DNA from 3 places in the Paraliobacillus zengyii genome. Region 3 is predicted to be linked to each of the others. Evidence: riboswitches for the same ligand, from Rfam matches in the RefSeq annotation. Region 3 holds a riboswitch; each other region holds the start of a gene.

Region 1 (6,335 bases), 1.0 Mb from region 3:
AAAACTACCAACTGCAGAAGACAGAGAAGAAAGAACGACTTATCCAGAAAGATATAGCGCCAAATATGAATCAGAAAAAAACAATTACAAAATCAGAGAAACAACCAAAAGAGAAACCTGCAAAAGTAGTAAAAGGAAAGGAAGAAGTGAGAGAACGAAATATTATTTGGTTGTTAATACTAGGTGTTATCTTTTTACTTATTAGTGGTTTAGTTGTAGCTACAAGTACATGGGCGCAAATGGGGCCATTATTAAAAGTACTCGTATTATCATGTGTTTCTGTATTTTTCTTAGCTTTGAGCGGGATTTCATCTAAGTTTTTAAAAATAGATAAAACAGCTTTTGCTTTTTTAACGTTAGGAAGTTTATTAATACCGATTGCAATTGTGGCAATTGGATACTTTAGTTTGTTTGGAGATTACTTGTCGTTAAGAGGGGAGGGAAGATTTTTATTAGGTGCAATGGGTAATCTAATTCCTTTACCATTATATGTGCGGAATGCTTGGAAACATCGTTCTAGATTATTTGTCTGGATTTCATATTTGTTTTTAACCTTTTCAGTAGGTTTTCTTATTGGATTTACTCCGGTATCTGTCGATGTTTTCTACCTATTGATAATGGTGTTCAACGCGTTACTTTTATACTTATATCACCATTATCGTAGGGCTCCTAAAGTAACGTTATTTGTAAAAGAACTGCCTAAGTATGCACAGTTGAATTTAATTGTGTCAACATTACTGATGTTAGTAATTTTTGAACAATCGCTTTTTTACAGTTTCAATATTCTATTAACCGCCACAATTTATATTGCAATGGTGTTTGTTTATAACACAAAAGAATATCAATTTGTATTCTCTGCATTATTTGCATATGGTGCTTATCAATTAACAGAATCCTCTTGGCTAGGTTCCATTGATTTAATTGTTTATGGATTGATTGGTGTATTTTATCTGGTTTTTGCACAAATCGTAAAAAGTGATGTATTTATATCACACATGTTTCGCTATACCAGCGCTGTAATTTCATTTTTTGCTTTTATTTATATTAGTTACCAAGGGATTGTTATAAGAACAAATGAGGACTCTTTGATTTTATTAGCTGCTTACTTGGTTATTACTTTTACCTATACCTATTTATCTTATATAACCAATCGAGTAATTTTCAGCTGGTTAGCGACAATTTTTCTATACACATTTGGTTTGCAACTTGGAGATATATTACTTGATTATTTGATAGGTATCAGAATGGATTTGTTTCTATTTTTTTATGCTATGCTGCTATTTATATTAATTGGTATAGGTGACCGAATTGTATTTTTGTTGCCGATAAAAAGAAGTGTTTTCTATTTGTCTGTTGCTGCAATGGTAGCTTCCATGATGTATGCAACTCTTTTTGGACCACTTATACAGGCTTCACTTATGTATACATTATTCGGTCTTAGTGCATTGTTTGTTGTTTCTAGCAAAAATAACATAGAAAGAGAAATAGCGAAGTGGACGAATGGAGTCAGTTGGTTGTTTGCTTTGTATTGCTTAAATCCAAAGATTGGAGAGCTGATTTCAGGATACACCGTCTATTTAGATCTTCCATTTCATATTGCGATTTCATCACTTATCCTACTGTTCGTTAGTTTAATTTGGCGAAGATACAAGAAAACTGGATTAGCTAAAGCTGCCTTTTATATAGGTCAAGGTAGTTATCTATTTGGATTATCGTCTCTTGTCGGTCTCTCTACGATTGATACGACCTTTATTCGGCCTGTCTTACTCTTAGTAGGTATTGGTGTATTTATCTGGTTAGTAAGACAGACAAAACTGGACGCATTATGGTTTCTTGTAGCAATCACTACTTTTTGCTTTTACGCTTCTTTACTAAGCACTTTTTCAATTCAAGATTTTGATTCTATTGTAATTTTTCTTTTGTTTGGCCCATTGGTCTTACTTGTCGTGGAAGGGTGGCAAGGAAAACGTCTTCCTGCATTAAAACCATACTTTTTTTGGATTGCACAGGTTATTCAATTGAATGTAATGTTAGTTATTTTGATTGATCAAGCTTTTTCGCAAATGATAAATCCACTATTCTTGTTTGTTCCGTTGGGTGTTTATATATATAGTATGTTAATGAAGAAAAAAGAATGGACGATCAAGCTATTTCTTTATGCAGCTTTGACTTTGGTTACATTTATTCTAATTACGACCGTTCCGTATTATAATTTATTTGAAAATGTCTCACAAGGTTACTATTGGTTTTGGTCTAGCATTCTATTCTTTGTAGGATGGTTCGTTGTAAATAAGACTTGGAAGGAAAGAATGGAATGGTATATTATTCCTTTTTCTAACTACGGTTTATATACGATTCTTAGCGTATACGAAGTTAATTCATTAGGAGGGGTTTTATCCGTTCTATCTTATGTACTTCTTAATGTTTACTTTTTACACAGGAGAAAGTGGTTTGTTGGTTTAGTGATTCCTTTAACATTATCGTTAGGCATTTGGGAACAACAACGCTATTTGTATCAAGATACTCAGTTGTTTTTAATTAGTTTGGCTAGTTTTTTTATTCTATTTATTGCAGGGAAAATCTTGTTTAAGAGCCTGTACCAATGGAATGAAGAAAGTCGCTATATTGATTGGTATTCTATTGTAGCTGTATTTTATCTTGGTTATTCTTTCACTTTTCTTCAAACATTTAATAGTGTTTGGATACAGATTATTCCATATGTGTTACTAACGATATGGCTATTTGCGCAAGTGAGAAGGTTTCAATATCACATAGCGCAGAAAGCTATTGTCACATTAGGTTTGGTTAGTTTTCTGCCAACTTATTATTCTATTATAGAGGAATATCTCTCTTTTATTTCGGAACTTTTTCATACGGAATTTAGGGTTTTACCTGTTCTTGTCTTAGCAATTATTTTGAGTCTGAAGACTTGGAAAAACTATAAAAACATAATGTCACCTATTCAATCGCTCTCTTTATTGTTAGTGACCGTCATTTTAGTAATGGATGCAATTTCGAGTAATACGATATGGGATGCTTTAATTGTCGGAGTTCTTTCCTTACTATCTTTAGTGATAGGAGCTCAATTTCAAATTAAATCTTACTTTTTTATTGGGTTTGGTACACTTCTCTTTAATGTGATCTATCAGACTAAACCATATTGGGGCAATATGCCTTGGTGGGCGTATCTATTACTTGCAGGTTTCCTATTAATTGGTATAGCAAGCTATAACGAGTGGCAAAAGCAAAGAAAAGAAGAGGGAAGGCTAGTAAAGAAAGTGAAAAAACTAGTCTCGAAATTCAAGGAATGGAATTAACGTCATCAAAAATAGAAATTTTTTATTAGTGAGAAAAACACGCGTCTATCATCTGAATAATGGATAGACGCGTGTTTTTTAATGATGATGTGGCGGTAAGCCTTTAGATGAGTTACTTATAGCAAATCCTTCTTGTGGAACAAAGAAATATTGAATCCAGACGCCATCTAAAAAGTCTTCTCTAGCATCTAGTAATACATCGATATCTTTATCCGTTTTAACAATTTCATCATGTTCTGTCGGTGTATCTAACATCACGTCATAGTGCGCATGATTTCCGTGCATCTCCGTTACATATACACGAACCATTTTTCCTTCTGCACCATCACTTTCCAACCAACCTCTAAGTATTTTTGCAGCATTGCGATTCATTTTACATTGCATGTTCGACACCTCATTTCTATATCTATTATTACCGTGTTAAAGAAAAAAATAAAGTGATTTGCATAAACCAACTATTTAATACAGTGAATTTTATGGGAAATATTTTGTTTGAAGTCAAATTATAGTTATAAAGTACCGCATAGGCTGCTTATTTATGATACAATCGAACTATATTATAAAAATGAACTTCTGCATTGAAAAGGCAAACTTATTGAAAAATAAGGACGCAAAGTAACAGGCCTAAGGGAAAACTATGGTGGCTGTGTTACCAAATGGGCAACGATAACTGGTAATTCTAAGGTTATTTCCATTGGGAATAGCCTTTTTATGTATGTTGTGACTATCTGGATCGGGGTGAAGTGCGATGTTTTCCTCTAAACGAAAAGCGATTTTATCCGCTTTTAGTATAGCTTTTAGTTATTATATTGTCTTGTTACTTTTACAGGATCATGATTGGCTACGTTCTTTTCTTACTATTAGTCTACAAGCTATACTCGGAATTATTGCTTTATTTTGGTTAAACAAAGCATATCGTATTACTACTGATAAACAAAGGTATTTTTGGCTGATTTTAAGTATCGGTCTATTTTTTCATACAGTTTCTAGTATTAATTGGTTGGTAGCTTTCCTAACACTGGATTCTATGAAGTATCCTGAAGCATCTTTTTTATTATGGTTACTAGCTTATATTTGTTTTCTAATTGGGTTACTTTATAAAATTAGGGTTATTAAAACAACTATTTCTACTACTCCCTATTTATTTACCGTAGTGGTTTTTATGACTTTTACAACTTCAGTCAGTGCGTATTATTTAATGAGTCCAATTCTAGTTGCTCAAGGAGAAGAGATATTTGGCACGGTGGTCACCTTACTTTACCTAATTTGCAGTATTAGTATTTTGTTTGCGATTTCAAATTTATATTTCCTATCACATAATTCTAAAGAAAAGGAGATCATGATCTTTATAATTGCTGGCTTCTTTTTTCAAGTAGTTGCTGATATATACTATACGTATTTAAATGTAATGGGAGGATATCAGATTGGAAGTCTTGTGGATGTTGTTTGGTTTTTCGCTTTATTAATGATTGGTGTCTCAGGGAAATTCGTGCATTCAAATACAACAGAGTTAGATTGGAAAGTCATTAATTACTTTAACAACAGAGAAAATGCCTTACCTTATATTAGTGCGATTACATTATTAATCCTCGTAACACAAAGTTATAATTGGGAACTTAATGCGTTAAGTATAGGATTAAGTGTTACCTTTTTCATGATTATTGGTCGCCAACTAGTAGTTATGCGAAAAAACAGTAAGTTAGTAAGTGAGTATAGAAACTTAGCTTATCATGATACATTAACAGGTTTGAAAAATAGAGCTTCCTTTATTGAAGATCTAGGATCGATGATGGAAAAGGCTAAAGAATCTAATAAACCGTTGGCGTTATTGTTAATGGATTTAGATCGCTTTAAGAGTATTAATGATACATTAGGACACCAAATTGGAGATCGTGTCTTACAAATAGCCTCAGACAGATTAAGAAAAGTATTAAGCAGTACGGCAGATGTTTATCGAGTTGGGGGAGACGAGTTTGTTGTTATTTTGCCAGGTCAGAATCAAAAGGATTGTAGCCATATTGCCGATAACTTGTTGTGTGTTTTTAACAAACCTTTTTTAATTGATTATCATGAAATTCCCATTGCACCCAGCATTGGAATTAGTATGTATCCAACCGATGGGTTAGACGGACTTAAATTATTTAAACATGCAGATGCAGCAATGTATGTTGCGAAGAGTAAGGGAAATAAATATCACTTTTTTAATGCAGAACTAAATGCACATATTACGCGCAAAATGACAATTGAGATTGAGTTAAAAAAAGCAATTGAATTAAATCAATTATCACTTTTGTATCAACCAAAAGTAAATATCCAATCAGGTGCGATAATTGGAATGGAAGCATTGTTAAGATGGAATCATCCAGTATTAGGTCAAGTCTCACCTGCTGAATTTATTCCCATAGCAGAGGAAACGGGACAAATATTTTCGATTGGTGAATGGGTCATGCGTAGAGCTTGTCAGCAGAATATAGATTGGCAAAAGAAAGGTTTTCAACCGTTATGTGTTTCCGTAAATATTTCTGTCCAACAGTTTGAACAAGAAAGCTTTGTTACGATAGTACGTGATGTTTTAATTGAAACAGGTCTTCCAGCAAACTATTTAGAATTGGAAATAACAGAAAGTATTATGCATAATATTGAATCGTCCATTGAGGTTTTAAACGGTTTAAAAGAACTTGGAATTGAAACTGCTATTGATGATTTTGGTACAGGTTATTCGTCATTACATATCCTAAAAGAGTTACCTATTAACACAATTAAAATAGATAAGTCCTTTATCGAGCATATAGAAAATGCAAAGGATCTTTCTATTGTAAAAACAATTATAGATATTGGAATAAACTTAAATTTAAATATAATTGCTGAGGGAATAGAAACACACCAGCAAGCTAAAGCTCTCTTAGAGTTACAATGTGGATATGGACAAGGTTATTTATATGCGAAACCGTCAGATGTTAATGCATTTGAAGAGATTCTTTTAAGTTCTTTTGCAACAGAAACCGTAGATTGAAAAAT
Region 2 (6,335 bases), 1.0 Mb from region 3:
TCAACTTCATCCATAGATTTCTCCATAGTGTCTAACCATAATGCAGCATTTTCAGGTGTGGTTTGATAACTGTGTCTTTCTAGAACTTGTTCTTTTTGTTCTTCGTCTGATGTGGCATGTTCCTCATTTAATAGACGTGCAATAAAAATCTTTTGTCGTGCTTTAAGCTTTTCAATATCTACATTTCGTTCAGCGAACATCGTAGTATAGTAAGACTCTTTTGTTAGGTTTTGATAAAAATTTTCAACCAACGCATCAATTACAGACTGATTTATAACGTTGTTAGAAACTTCTACAGTCCCAACCTTATAATCAATGTTTCCAACAATTGATTTTCCGATAAAACAGTTATCTTTAGCTGTATCTGCGACTTGTTTGTAATTAGAAAGCATTAAATTGTCCCCACCAATGATGGTAGGATGAACGATTAATTGTTCGAATTTAGTTGTTAAAGGATAACCGGTAACAATCCCTTCTACACGAACCTCAACGTGATGAACTGGTAATTTATTATTGACCAAGCTACTGTATAACGTACCACTATAGCAAGTTGCAACTGCGCTAATTAACAAGTCTTCTGGAGTAGTTCCAGAGCCTTTTCCCCCCATTGAAGTGGGACTTGAGAATGTGATCGGTCGCTCGTTAAGTGTTACTGACCCTTCACCATCACTTCCGGTTCCATGCCAATCTACATTTGCTTCAAACTTTATATCTGCCATGATCTATTCCACCCTTTCCTCGTGTTTCTTCATTATATCGAACTTTTATGTAAGAATAATTGATTTATATCATTTATTTATTTATTTTTTAAAAATTAAGGCGATTTTGTGATCAATGCTAAGAACATTATGTGTGATTGACTTGTACTTAATCTGGATTTGCTGGAGGTAAGGTTGTAACCTGATTTTTATACATAAAGGTTAAAATAGTGGTACAATAACATTTGTTTTTGTTTATCTCTCATGATTAATGATTTGGAGGATATAAGGATGTTCCAGTTTATAAACCACAGAGCAGCAACGCTTTTTCCTGGTTACTTTGCGCTAGTAATGGCAACGGGTGCATTATCAATAGGCACTCATTTACTAGGGTATGTTTTTTTCGCTAATGTCTTACTATATATCAATACAGTTTCTTATATTGTTCTATGGGCTTTGACACTGCTACGTTTGTGTAAATATTTCAAAAAATTATTAAGTGATATAACAAGTCATACTATAGGACCTGGATTCTTTACATTAGTTGCTGGAACATGCGTGTACGGCAGCCAACTAATTGTTGTTGGTAACATTATTGTGATACCTTTGATCCTTTGGTTCATTGCAATTTGTTTGTGGGTGATTGTTATGTATACCTTTTTTACTGCAGTCACAATAAGTAAAGATAAGCCTGCTTTAGCCGAAGGTATCAATGGTGCTTGGTTAATTGCTACCGTTGCAACGCAATCGATATCTATACTTGGTACGTTGTTATCACCACACGTTGAAACAGGCAGAGAGGTTATTCTATTCTTTACGTTGTGTATGTATTTTCTCGGGTGTATGCTTTATTTAAATATTATTACATTAATCTTTTATCGCTTTACTTTTTTAGGATTAAAATTTTCAGCATTAACGCCACCATATTGGATTAACATGGGTGCTGTTGCTATTACAACGCTAGCAGGTTCGACGCTTATACTACACCGAGGCTATTGGGAATTGATAGATGTATTTTCATCCTTTTTAAAAGGCTTCACCTTATTTTTCTGGGTTGCAGGTACTTGGTGGGTTCCCTTACTACTCATACTGATGATATGGCGTCATATTTATCATCGCCACCCTTTATCCTATGAGCCACAGTTATGGGGAATGGTGTTTCCATTAGCAATGTATACAACAAGTACATTGCAATTATCAAAGGCACTTGAAGTTGATTTTCTAAGTTTCATTCCGAAGATCACGGTGTTTATAGCTATTATTGCGTGGTCAATTTTATTTTGTGCTCTTATAATAAATCTCTATAAAGGTATAAAAACAGAAGTAGTTTCAATTAAGGTTTAGAATAAGTAAAAGTACATTTAATTAAGCTATAAATCATAAAATCATGTGATTATAGGAGTCAAACGATTAGATGGATATTTTTCCATCTTGGTGCTTGACTCCTTTTTCTTTTCTAAAAGTTAAATGGTATAATTATCAAAAGAAATAATTTAAAAATTAAAGGAGAATTTTATATGAAAAGGGTTGGAATTGTTGGTGGATTAGGTCCAGAATCTACCGTTGATTACTACCAGTCTATCATCGCTAAATACCAAGAACGGATGCAAAGTAAAGAAGTTCTACCTGAAATGTTTATTAATAGCATCAATATGTATCAAGTTTTTGAATTTATTAATAACAAGCAACTAGATGGGTTAACGAACTACCTTGTTGATGCTGTTAAAAAGTTGGACGCCGTGGGGTCTGACTTTGCGATAATCTCGGCAAACACACCTCATATTGTATTTGAAGAAGTCCAAAAACAAATCCCGATTCCAATGATAAGTATTGTTGAGGCCACATATAATAAGACTTTGGAGTTTGGCTTGAAAAATATTGGATTAATCGGAACGAAATACACAATGGAAAATGACTTTTTTAAATCTCCATTTACATCACGGAATAAAAAAGTCACTGTACCAACGGAATCTGAACAGCAATATATCCATGGTAAGATTGTAGCGGAACTGGAAAATGGGATTGTGAATAATGAGACCAAAATAAACTATTTGAACATAATCAAACGGATGAAAGAAGAGGAAGGTATCGAAGGAGTAATTTTGGGCTGTACAGAACTTCCCATGATTATTAAGGGAGAAGATTTGGATATCCCCGTTTTTAATACTACAGAAATTCATGTCAACCGAATTGTAGATACAATTTTTAGATGAGCGATTAGAAAGTAATTTAGTTGAAATCGATTATTTATAATTATTTTTCTAGGGCCTACACCTTTTGATGTAGGCTTTTTGCTATACTAAAATTTTTTAAACATAATTGAAAATGTACTTAGAACTCGAATGAATTTGAGTGATTGAGGCGAATTATCTTATGATCTATTATTATCCAAATAAAACTACACAGTGCTCAATTAATAAAAATCGACAATCGAATAATAAAATGTCGAAACAACACTAAATATCACGTTTTTTCGTTGCGGTGTCAATAATTTGCTTGTATTATACTTGTATATCAATTTTTTTTAGCTGACACCAATATCTACGAAAAATTTTATAGAATTGACCTCTTTCATTATATTTTGGTGTAAGATTGGATACTGCGGGAAATGATACTATTTTTATCCATTTTTGAAAAAAATAAGCAGCTCAAGTACTTAAGAACGTGAGGTGAATGGAGATTATGCAGTATAAGAGAGAGACAGCGTTTCGTTATGCTTTTGAACAACCAATTTCTGCACTATTTAGAATAGAAAACATTAATGGGAATTCCGTAACTACTTCTGCTGGAGAAGCTAAAATAATTGACATAAGTACAGAAGGGGTCAAATTCACTTCAAAATTGAATATACCAGAAACAGACAAGTCGATCCATCTAGTCATATCTTTTGAATTAAATAAGCAAGAAATGAAATTTAAAGGGATAATAGTTTGGAAGAAAAAAAACCATACTACAAATGATTATGGTGTTAATCTAATGATTGAAGAAAATGCTAAAAAAGAGTTAATAGAACAATTGAAAATATATTCAAAAAAAGTAAAAGGTAATATTGATTAAACTTATTCTTAAATTAATTGTTTGATTTATTTGAAATCGAATATTTATAATTATGTTTCTAGAGCCTACACCATTTGATGTAGGCTTTTTGCTATCCTGAATTCTAATTAATTAATATTTTTCGACAAAAAATTTAAAATACCCCCTCAAATAAAAATAATTCCACGTATTAATAGTAGATTCCTAATTTCAATAAAAACAAAGGCAAAACCATTGAAAGGTGGTGACGCTAAGCTAGAGGGACTAAAAGGTAAATATGCCTATGTCAGCCAGTTGCGATAAGTGAAATAGATACGTTTTTTGGCATTATATTATTCGTGTGAGGGAGAGAATTATTTTGAAAATAAAAGACATATGTGCTACCGGTTTTTTGATAGTCGGCGTATTATTTACTAGCAATTCTGTATATGCAGAAGTTGATACGAGTCAATTAAATGAAATTGAGGACTTGAACAATGAGGATGTAATAGAAGATACAGGTTTAACACCAGATAACTTCTTTTACTTTTTAGATAAAGCAGTAGAAAATTTGCAATTACTACTTACAACTGATTCAGAAAAGGAATCGGAGCTTTTACTTCAAATAGTAGCAGAACGTTTATCAGAATCAGAACAAATGGTTGATGAAGAGCAAGAAGAATATATGAGTGAATTAATTGAGGAATATTTAGTTGCATTAGAAAAGGCACAAGAAGAGGTTGCAGAAGTTGTATCCAATGAACAAGTTGAAGAGGATATCAAAGAAACATTAGCAACTGAATTGGAAGACTCCACAACGGTAACAGAGGAAGTAACAGAAACTATAGAAGAAGAAAAGTTAGTAGAATTTGAAGAAAGGCAACAAGAAGCTTATTTAGTAGCAAATGTTGTAAAAGACCTTGATCCCGAAAAGGTTGCGGAATTACGTGCTCAAGAGCTTGGGTTTGGTCAAATTGTTAAAGTGGTCACTTTAGCAGAAGAGAGCGGTAAAACAGAGGAAGAAATTATTGCTTTATTACAAGAAGGTAAAGGATTTGGTGAAATAGCGAAAGAGTTGAATATCCACCCTTCTCAAATCATGAAAAAGGTAATGGCTAAAAAAGAAAAAGAAATGGAGCAATTGCTAGAAGAAGCGAATGCGTCTGGTGATGAAGAGGCAATCTCGAAACTATCTACTTCATTAGCAAACCTTGATATAAAGAAACTAGATTTTAACGTCACATATGATGAATTGACGGTTGAAGATAAAGCGGTTGTGGATGAAACAGAAATAGAAGTAGTTTCTGATGAAACAACACAAGATGAGGCAAACGACACGATAGTTGAAACGATAGAAGAGACTGAAAATGAATTAATAGAGGAAACAACATCAGAGAACACAGAAGAAGTGGTTGAAGATGAGGTAGAAAACGAAAGAAAAGAAGAAACAAACGAATTGTCCAAAGTAGCTACTGAAGTTGCAGAGGCTGAGAAACAGGCAGCTAAAGAAGAAAAAGCAAGATTAAAAGAGTTAGAGAAAGAAGCGAAACAACAAGCAAAAGAAGAAGCTAAAAAAGAGAAAGAAAGACTAAAAGTATTAGAAAAAGAAGCAGCAGAACAAGCGAGAGAAGCCGCAAAAGAAGCAGCAGAGCAAGCGAGAGAAGAGGCAAAAGAAGCGAAAGAGAAATTGAAAGAAGAGAAGAAAGAACAAGCTGATAAAGCTAAAGAGGCAGCAAAAGGAAAACAAAACAAAGAAGACTAAAGGTAAAATGAAGGAGCCCTATTTTAGGGCTCCTTAAGTCTATTATATTGTTCTTATAAGTAAGAAGATTTAGATGATAGATTCAAATATATGAATAGACAAGTTTTGGTTATTTACCTATACATAAAAAAATCGTATGCTTAGAGTTCAAATGACTGATGATTGAGGGGTGAATAGGGTGCATGAAACTGAAGTGAATCACTATATAAAAGCTGCATCAAATGGTGATGACATTGCTAGAGAGAAATTAATTAATCATCATAAACCCTATATTATCAATACAGTTGGACATGTTTGTAAAAGATTTATCACGTGGAGTGATGAAGAGTCTAGTCTAGGATTACTAGCATTTGATCGCGCAATTGACACATATGATAGTTGCGCTAATAAAAGCTTTCTAAATTATGTATATTTACTTATTAAACGAGAGTTAATAGACTACTTTCGTCGAGAAACTAAGCTAAAACATATACCATTAGAAGTAGAATCAATTAATAGTGAGGATTCAGTAACTGTTTATGATGTTGATCATTCTATGGATACGTATCACCAACATCTTCAACAAAGAGAATTAGTGGAAGAAATTCTGGAATTAAGCGAAATCTTAAAACAATTCAACATTGAATTTGAAGAATTGGAAGCATGTTCCCCTACACATCGGAAAACGAAAGCAAACTTGATTACAATTGCGAATGATTTTATTCAAAATCCAGAGTTAGTAGATTTCTTTTTAAAAAAAAAACGTTTTCCTGTTACTAGATTTATAGAAGTGTCTGGTCATCGATTAAAAACGGTTGAGAGACATAGGAAGTATATCGTGGCTTTGGTTGTTGTACGACTGCATCCAGAATGGCGACAAC
Region 3 (6,335 bases):
CACATTAAACATTTAATGGGATAAGTTAACATCAACTAGTCTACTCTCTGAACTTTATCCTGCCATTCTTTCTTTCGTTTTTTGCGTAACAGTTCTCTGTAAAAAGCTAAGCGAGCAACTTCGTATACCACGATGCTAAATATTGCTCCAACTAGTAATAGTAGTATGCCGATGATAAACCCTAAGCCTGTTAATAAAAATAATCCGAATAAGGACCATCTATTACCTTTCATTAAGGAGAAACTTTGTTTAACACTTCTAAAGATACCAAGCTTAGGGTCATCATGTAACAAATACAGCGCTTGTGAAGTACCTAAATAAAGCCAAAAAAGAATACCATATAGAATTATAAAACCAGCTATTATCGAACCTGTTCCTAAATTTAACCCAACTGGAATAATTGCAAGAAATATAATTACTGTATATATAGCTAACATTCCGATAAGATACAGTAGGAAATTTGAAATGATTAAGACAATAAGTCCTTTATAGAGCAAGCGCGCGTTTCGAAATGGATAAGTGATAGCGGTCAAAAACCTTTTTCTCATCGTGTTTTTGGTTAGGATAATGTATTGAAGAAGTATAAAAAACAATATGCTATTTACTAATGGTCCTATTAGTAATGACTGTATTGAGTCTAAACTTGATACTGCTAATGGATCCATTCTAATACTTACAGATCCCTGAATAGGCACTGTTCCAAGTAAAAGCTTGATAAAATAAGTTAGAAGAACCATTCCGATAATCTTCAACCAATTATTACTAAGTATTGTCATCGCTTCTTTAAAAACGTTTTGAATCATAAAACTCTCCTTCAACAAAAAAATTAGTATTAACTTTTGTAATCTCTTACCACAAAGTTATATTTATTTTAACATAAATATCCAATCAATTTAGATTCCTCTTTTAATTTTTTTATTTTTCATATAATAAAGAACACTTTTCTAAAAAAAGAAAAGTGTTCTTCAAAATCTATTTTTTGATACTATGCTGCCTTATTTCCCATCGTTCAATTTTCTGCCTTCTTCAGGGCTAGACATTTTAGTTGCTCCTGCTTTACTTAGATCTTGATCTCGATCAGATTCAACACGTCCACTTTCTCTTAATTTCTTTTCTTGACGGTCTTTTCCCACTTTAAACACCTCCTAATGCTAACATGGATCGTTTAAAGTGAAATTATTCGGAGAGTAATCTATACTGCTGATTCAAATGGTTTTATCATAAACGTAGGATTATCAATTAGATCAATCACTTTTTCAGTCGCAAGTATTTTTATCATTGGTCGATGAAAATGTTTGTTTATTTCAGTAACAATTGCTGGTTGATTATGATTGATCAGTACTTTCGTTCCTGGTGGGTAAGTAGAAATGGATTGACTAAAAGCTGTAACAATTTTGTGCGAATACAAACGATCTGACATAGCCATAATTGCTTCCATAGCATCATGTGGTGGAAGCTTTTTTTTTACAATTAAATTATCATAGCGGTTTGCAACAGCGCAAATTTGAGCAATTTCTAGAAAATCATTATCCTTTATTTGACGTGGAAAACCCTTTCCGTCTAATGTTTCATGATGCTGATAGGCAATATGAGCTGATACAATACTAAACTGACTAATTGTTCGCAATAATTGGAAGCCTGAATCAGGATGTTTCTGTTCATCTGTATCAATTGCTTTACCTATATCATGTAATAAGGAACCAATTGCTAGATCCCTAAGTTTTAAGTCATTATAGCCCATTTCTTTGGCAGTCAATAAAGCCAGAATGGTGACATTAACTGCATGTGCATAAGGCTGTAATTCCTTTGTCATTGTTCCCGATGGAATAAGTATAAGTGTTGGTCTATGCTTTACTTCTTTAAGCAATATGCCTGCTACTTGCTGAATAGGTTTTAATTCCGGCGTGCTTTTTTGCGTCGCATGTTCATAAAAGGTTTTAACTGCTTGAATGGCGTCTGTCCATGTTGGCATATCGAGCATATCTTCAATTGTAATTCCTTTAGAAACCTCATCCTCTATAAAAAGAAAATTAATGCCCATGTTTTCTAGTCTAGATTGTATTTTAGGATCGATCGTTCTACCAGTTGCAAGTAAAACACGTTTGCTCGAATCATATATTGGCTTGGCAAGTACCATACTTTTGTTGTCATAGTCTGAGATACTGATTAGTCTCATGTTTACACCTCTTTTTATAATCTATAAATACTAATTAACATAGTTCTACTCATAACTATTAGTAGTTCGATAAAAGAGTATAAAAAAAGCTATCACAAATAAATGTATAGCCAAAATAACTGTAAATGTAATTTGGTGGTCTGGCGATCAATAGTAATGAAGATAAATCCATACCTTAGACCCATGACTTTGCGTCCTATTCTTTCAAATAGTTTGCCTTTTTCGTGATATTCTATTTAAGTAACACCTTTTATTAGTACTTTAGTATTGTTTTAAGAATAGCTTATTTTTAATTATAATTCAACATATTTCGACGAAAAAGGCTATTGTATATTTTTAAGCTAAAGAATGCAGTTAAATTAAACTAAGGTTTAATTCTTTTCGGTATAGATTGCACTTAACGTCACAAAATAAGAAAATACTATTGCTACTATAGGAGGGCTCTTCATGGAATATCAAACGTACTGGGAGAATATATATGATAAGAACGAAGCGTTAAATGAACTTTTCCGTTCGTATTGGCATGCCTATTCAAGCTTTGGAACATGGCAATTCTGGATAGTTGTTCTTTTCTTTTTATCACCCTTGGTTCTTCTTTATTTTAAAGTGGATCGCAAACGAATTTTTGAAGTTTTTTTCTTTGGTTATACAGTACATATGCTCTGGACATACGCAGAAATTATATTATCGCGTCACGGTTTTTTCGTTCACACCTATTTTCTTACACCGTTTATCCCCTATGCACTAAGCATGACTGCTTCCGCACTACCAGTAGCTTTTTTACTTATATACCAGTATTGTACGAATGATAAGAAGAGTTTTTATTTATACATCTTACTATTAAGTATTCTTTTTGCGTTTGGATTAGCAATTATTGAAGATAAGGTAGGATTATTAAAATTTGATAAAGGAATGAATTCATTTTATCTGTTACTTGTTGATTTGGTTATAGCGATTAGTGCTTATTGGATGACGAAAATAGTGAGAAAACTAGGGAGTAGACCTAAATAATGTCATCATTCCCTAGAAAATTCAGATTAACATTTTATATTAAAGTATACAGAAATTCAGATTATGTTTACTTTTTACTTGTGTTTTAAAATCCCCTTTTTCTTAGCCACATTTCACAAACAGATGTCCACCAACTGACATCTTTCAGATCGTTCGCAAGTCCAAGTCCATGTCGACCACTTTCAAAAACATGCAACGCATAAGGAACTTTTTTTCTACTTAAAGCACTAGCAAACTGTAGACTGTTCTCTACTGGAACGGCGCCATCATCTGCTGTATGCCATAAAAAAGCAGGTGGTGTATCAGTTGTTACATGGTCTTCCAATGACATAAGTTCCACTAAAGAAGAATTAGGCTGTTCGCCAAGTAAAGCCTGCTTACTACCTTCATGCGTAAATTCACCCATCGAAATAACAGGATAACATAGTACCATTAGATTAGGACGACTGCTTTGATGTTCAATGGCATCATCCGCCTCAGGATTACCCTCGTCGTAATGAATACTAGCGGAAGCTGCCAAATGCCCGCCTGCAGAAAAACCTAATATACCGACTCGATCTGGGTCTATATTCCATTCGCTAGCATGATGTCTAACAGTGCGAATAGCTCGTTTAGCGTCATTTAACGGAGTCGGGTGTTGATGAGGAGCTATTCTGTAATGTAATACTACTGCTGCTATTCCAATTTCATTGAGCCATTCTGCAATAGGTGTTCCCTCGTGTTCTGCACGATGTGTATACCCACCACCTGGGCATACAATTATAACTGGTGTTGGATTCTGTTGTTTTAATAAATATGGTGTCAAGCTAGGGACCGTTTCATCTATTGTATGTAACTGTTTATCTACATTATATAGTGCTAACAGCATCTTCTTCTGCCCCCTCTGTTGTAATTAATTACCCGCATTTGTTGCTACGGTGCTTTCTTCTTGTTTGACAAAGTCAATCGCTATAACTAATGAAATAATTATATGTTCTAGTGATTCGTCGTTAACGTTTACCTCATAGGTGTCGCCCCATGATAACCATTTTTCGGTAACTTGGCCTACTATTTCGCCATTGCTCACTATATCAAATTTTTTGTCCCACCAGTCACCACGTACTGAAATATCTTGCCCTTCAATTTGATAGCGTGATTTTAAAAAAGAAAATTCCTTTTTAATAGTAACAACATCTTTTCCATCAACCTGAACGAAAAATTTCGGCATTAGACTAAATACCTTCTTTGTTATTGTACCAATTTCATTTTCAGAGGTATCTTTGATAGTAAAAGTTTTTGGAATGGAAAGGAAACTTCCTTTTATCACATACTTATCTTGTTCAAATTCGTCCTTAACAGTGAAATTACCACCCAAACTAAAAACTTTTTGCTTAATATATAGTTTTTTCATATAAGCCTCGCTTTCTTTTTAAAGTAATTTGGTGTTCATTAGTTACCTTTTCGACAAATGTGGCAAAATTCCTGGTTTCTTATAAAATTCATTAAAATCTAATCTTGATATATTTTTTGTGCTTCATATTTAAAATCACGATACTTATAGTTTTGTTTTAAGTACATTTCTTTAGGCGTATCTTCACCGTCAGCCACTAATATGACAGTCTTATCAGGGAATGTCTTCATTACAAATTCTTGTAATCTGCTGCCTATTCCTCTATTCCGAAACGATTCGACAACAGTAAGATTATCGATTTCTGTTGTTTCATTAGAAATAATAACATCTACACAACCTGCTGGAGCTCCTTTATAAAAAGCTAAAACTTGATGAATATGTTCCTCTTCAAATTGACGTTTTATAAGATCAGCTTTTTGTTTTGCAAACTCACTTCCAAAGTTAAGGTCAAACTGATATTGTAGATGAAGAAGAACTTCTAAATTTTCACCTGTCACTACTTGAATATCTATATCTGTGTTGTTTCTCAAAGAAGGAAAGTGCTTCGGTTGAATAGTATATAGTTCTAGAGACCCTATTTCATAACCCATATCATTCAGTTGTGCAAGGAGTTCTGCGGTAGGCTTTGTATTAGCAGGAAAATAAAATTTTACATGTTTTTGGCCTTGTCTCAGGTGAAATTCCCTTAAGTATTTTTCTGCCTCTTAAAATTTACTTAAAGAAGGTGAATTTTTAAATTCAATGAAATTACTATCATACCTGATTAACATCTATGCATAATGATAGTGTTTATAATGAGCATTTTCGGTTACGATTTTTCCAAGTGTGTATATATCTTCAAATGTTATTTGGTCCATTCATATTCTCCTTCTTTATAATTCATGTCACTAAATTAAAAAGTTCTAATAACGAAAAGTATCTCCTTTATCTAAATCTAGCGTCTGATCATTAATTACCACTATCTTATTGCTTTCCCATTTAACAGTTACTTCTTCTGTTCCGCTTTGAAGGAAAATTCTTTTTTTAAACCATAATGGTCCGTTTAGTTCGCCTCTTATTCCGAATGATCCTGATGCTCCTGCATCATAAAAATAAAAATCAATGGTGTAATTCTCATCGGGAGAACTAACTGTTTTAATCTGTTCATTTACTCCCATTGAAGATAAAAGTGACGATAATAATATCACATAGAAAATAGCTAACGAAAACAATATAGATAAAATTAGAGTCAACCAACTTCTTGTTTTACTCTTCCAGTGCCTGTTATCTTTGAATCCTATAACTCCAAAAATAAATGCAATGATACTAACTAAAAGAAGTACATAATTTGATGGTGCAATTCTCCAAGCGTTGCTGATATTAGAATATAGTGAGTAGAGAGACAAACCAATACATAATAATATTAAATAAAATGCCATAAATTATAGGTTCTCTCCACAGCACTTCCCCCTAACTCAATTAATAGGTTAGTAATTTTTAACTAAATGCATAAAACGTCTATACATATTTTAACATATAATGACAACTAACTGTAGATTTCATATGTTTTCCATCGACTAAAATAACTTGTTTTTTTCAGAATTTCACACAATCGCATACATCTCTTTGATCTCAAGCATTTCTGTGATAAATTAAAATTAGAATGAACTGTTATGATCACAGGAGGCCAACAAATGAAAAAGCACTTTTTAAATAAATTTTATCAGAAGACGCATGAAGAACGAATCAAAGCATTGATTTCAGCTGAGATTCTAACTG

What was found. A riboswitch is a leader RNA that binds a small molecule or an ion and turns the genes downstream of it on or off. The one in region 3 is predicted to bind cyclic di-GMP.
Region 1: another riboswitch for cyclic di-GMP. It lies ahead of DM447_RS15060 (putative bifunctional diguanylate cyclase/phosphodiesterase); the one in region 3 lies ahead of DM447_RS10035 (HD-GYP domain-containing protein).
Region 2: another riboswitch for cyclic di-GMP. It lies ahead of DM447_RS15125 (DUF5667 domain-containing protein); the one in region 3 lies ahead of DM447_RS10035 (HD-GYP domain-containing protein).

The regions. Positions count from the first base shown of each region.
Region 1 is NZ_CP029797.1:2,998,569-3,004,903, reverse strand. Features, by position in the region: gene DM447_RS15070 (SCO7613 C-terminal domain-containing membrane protein) at 1-3,317, shown strand, start outside; gene DM447_RS15065 (iron-sulfur cluster assembly accessory protein) at 3,396-3,701, opposite strand; cyclic di-GMP riboswitch class I at 3,893-3,974, shown strand; gene DM447_RS15060 (putative bifunctional diguanylate cyclase/phosphodiesterase) at 4,066-6,330, shown strand.
Region 2 is NZ_CP029797.1:3,016,901-3,023,235, reverse strand. Features, by position in the region: gene DM447_RS15145 (OsmC family protein) at 1-719, opposite strand, end outside; gene DM447_RS15140 (tellurite resistance/C4-dicarboxylate transporter family protein) at 990-2,042, shown strand; gene DM447_RS15135 (aspartate/glutamate racemase family protein) at 2,216-2,911, shown strand; gene DM447_RS15130 (PilZ domain-containing protein) at 3,381-3,755, shown strand; cyclic di-GMP riboswitch class I at 3,949-4,036, shown strand; gene DM447_RS15125 (DUF5667 domain-containing protein) at 4,093-5,475, shown strand; gene DM447_RS15120 (sigma factor) at 5,654-6,335, shown strand, end outside.
Region 3 is NZ_CP029797.1:1,983,924-1,990,258, reverse strand. Features, by position in the region: gene DM447_RS10045 (DUF975 family protein) at 36-803, opposite strand; gene DM447_RS10040 (YpzI family protein) at 996-1,133, opposite strand; gene DM447_RS10035 (HD-GYP domain-containing protein) at 1,193-2,176, opposite strand; cyclic di-GMP riboswitch class I at 2,308-2,404, opposite strand; gene DM447_RS10030 (hypothetical protein) at 2,624-3,187, shown strand; gene DM447_RS10025 (alpha/beta hydrolase) at 3,273-4,055, opposite strand; gene DM447_RS10020 (LURP-one-related/scramblase family protein) at 4,080-4,577, opposite strand; gene DM447_RS18545 (GNAT family N-acetyltransferase) at 4,676-5,167, opposite strand; partial or broken gene DM447_RS18675 (DUF5613 domain-containing protein) at 5,147-5,266, opposite strand; gene DM447_RS10010 (DUF5412 family protein) at 5,480-5,995, opposite strand; gene DM447_RS10005 (hydroxymethylglutaryl-CoA reductase, degradative) at 6,251-6,335, shown strand, end outside.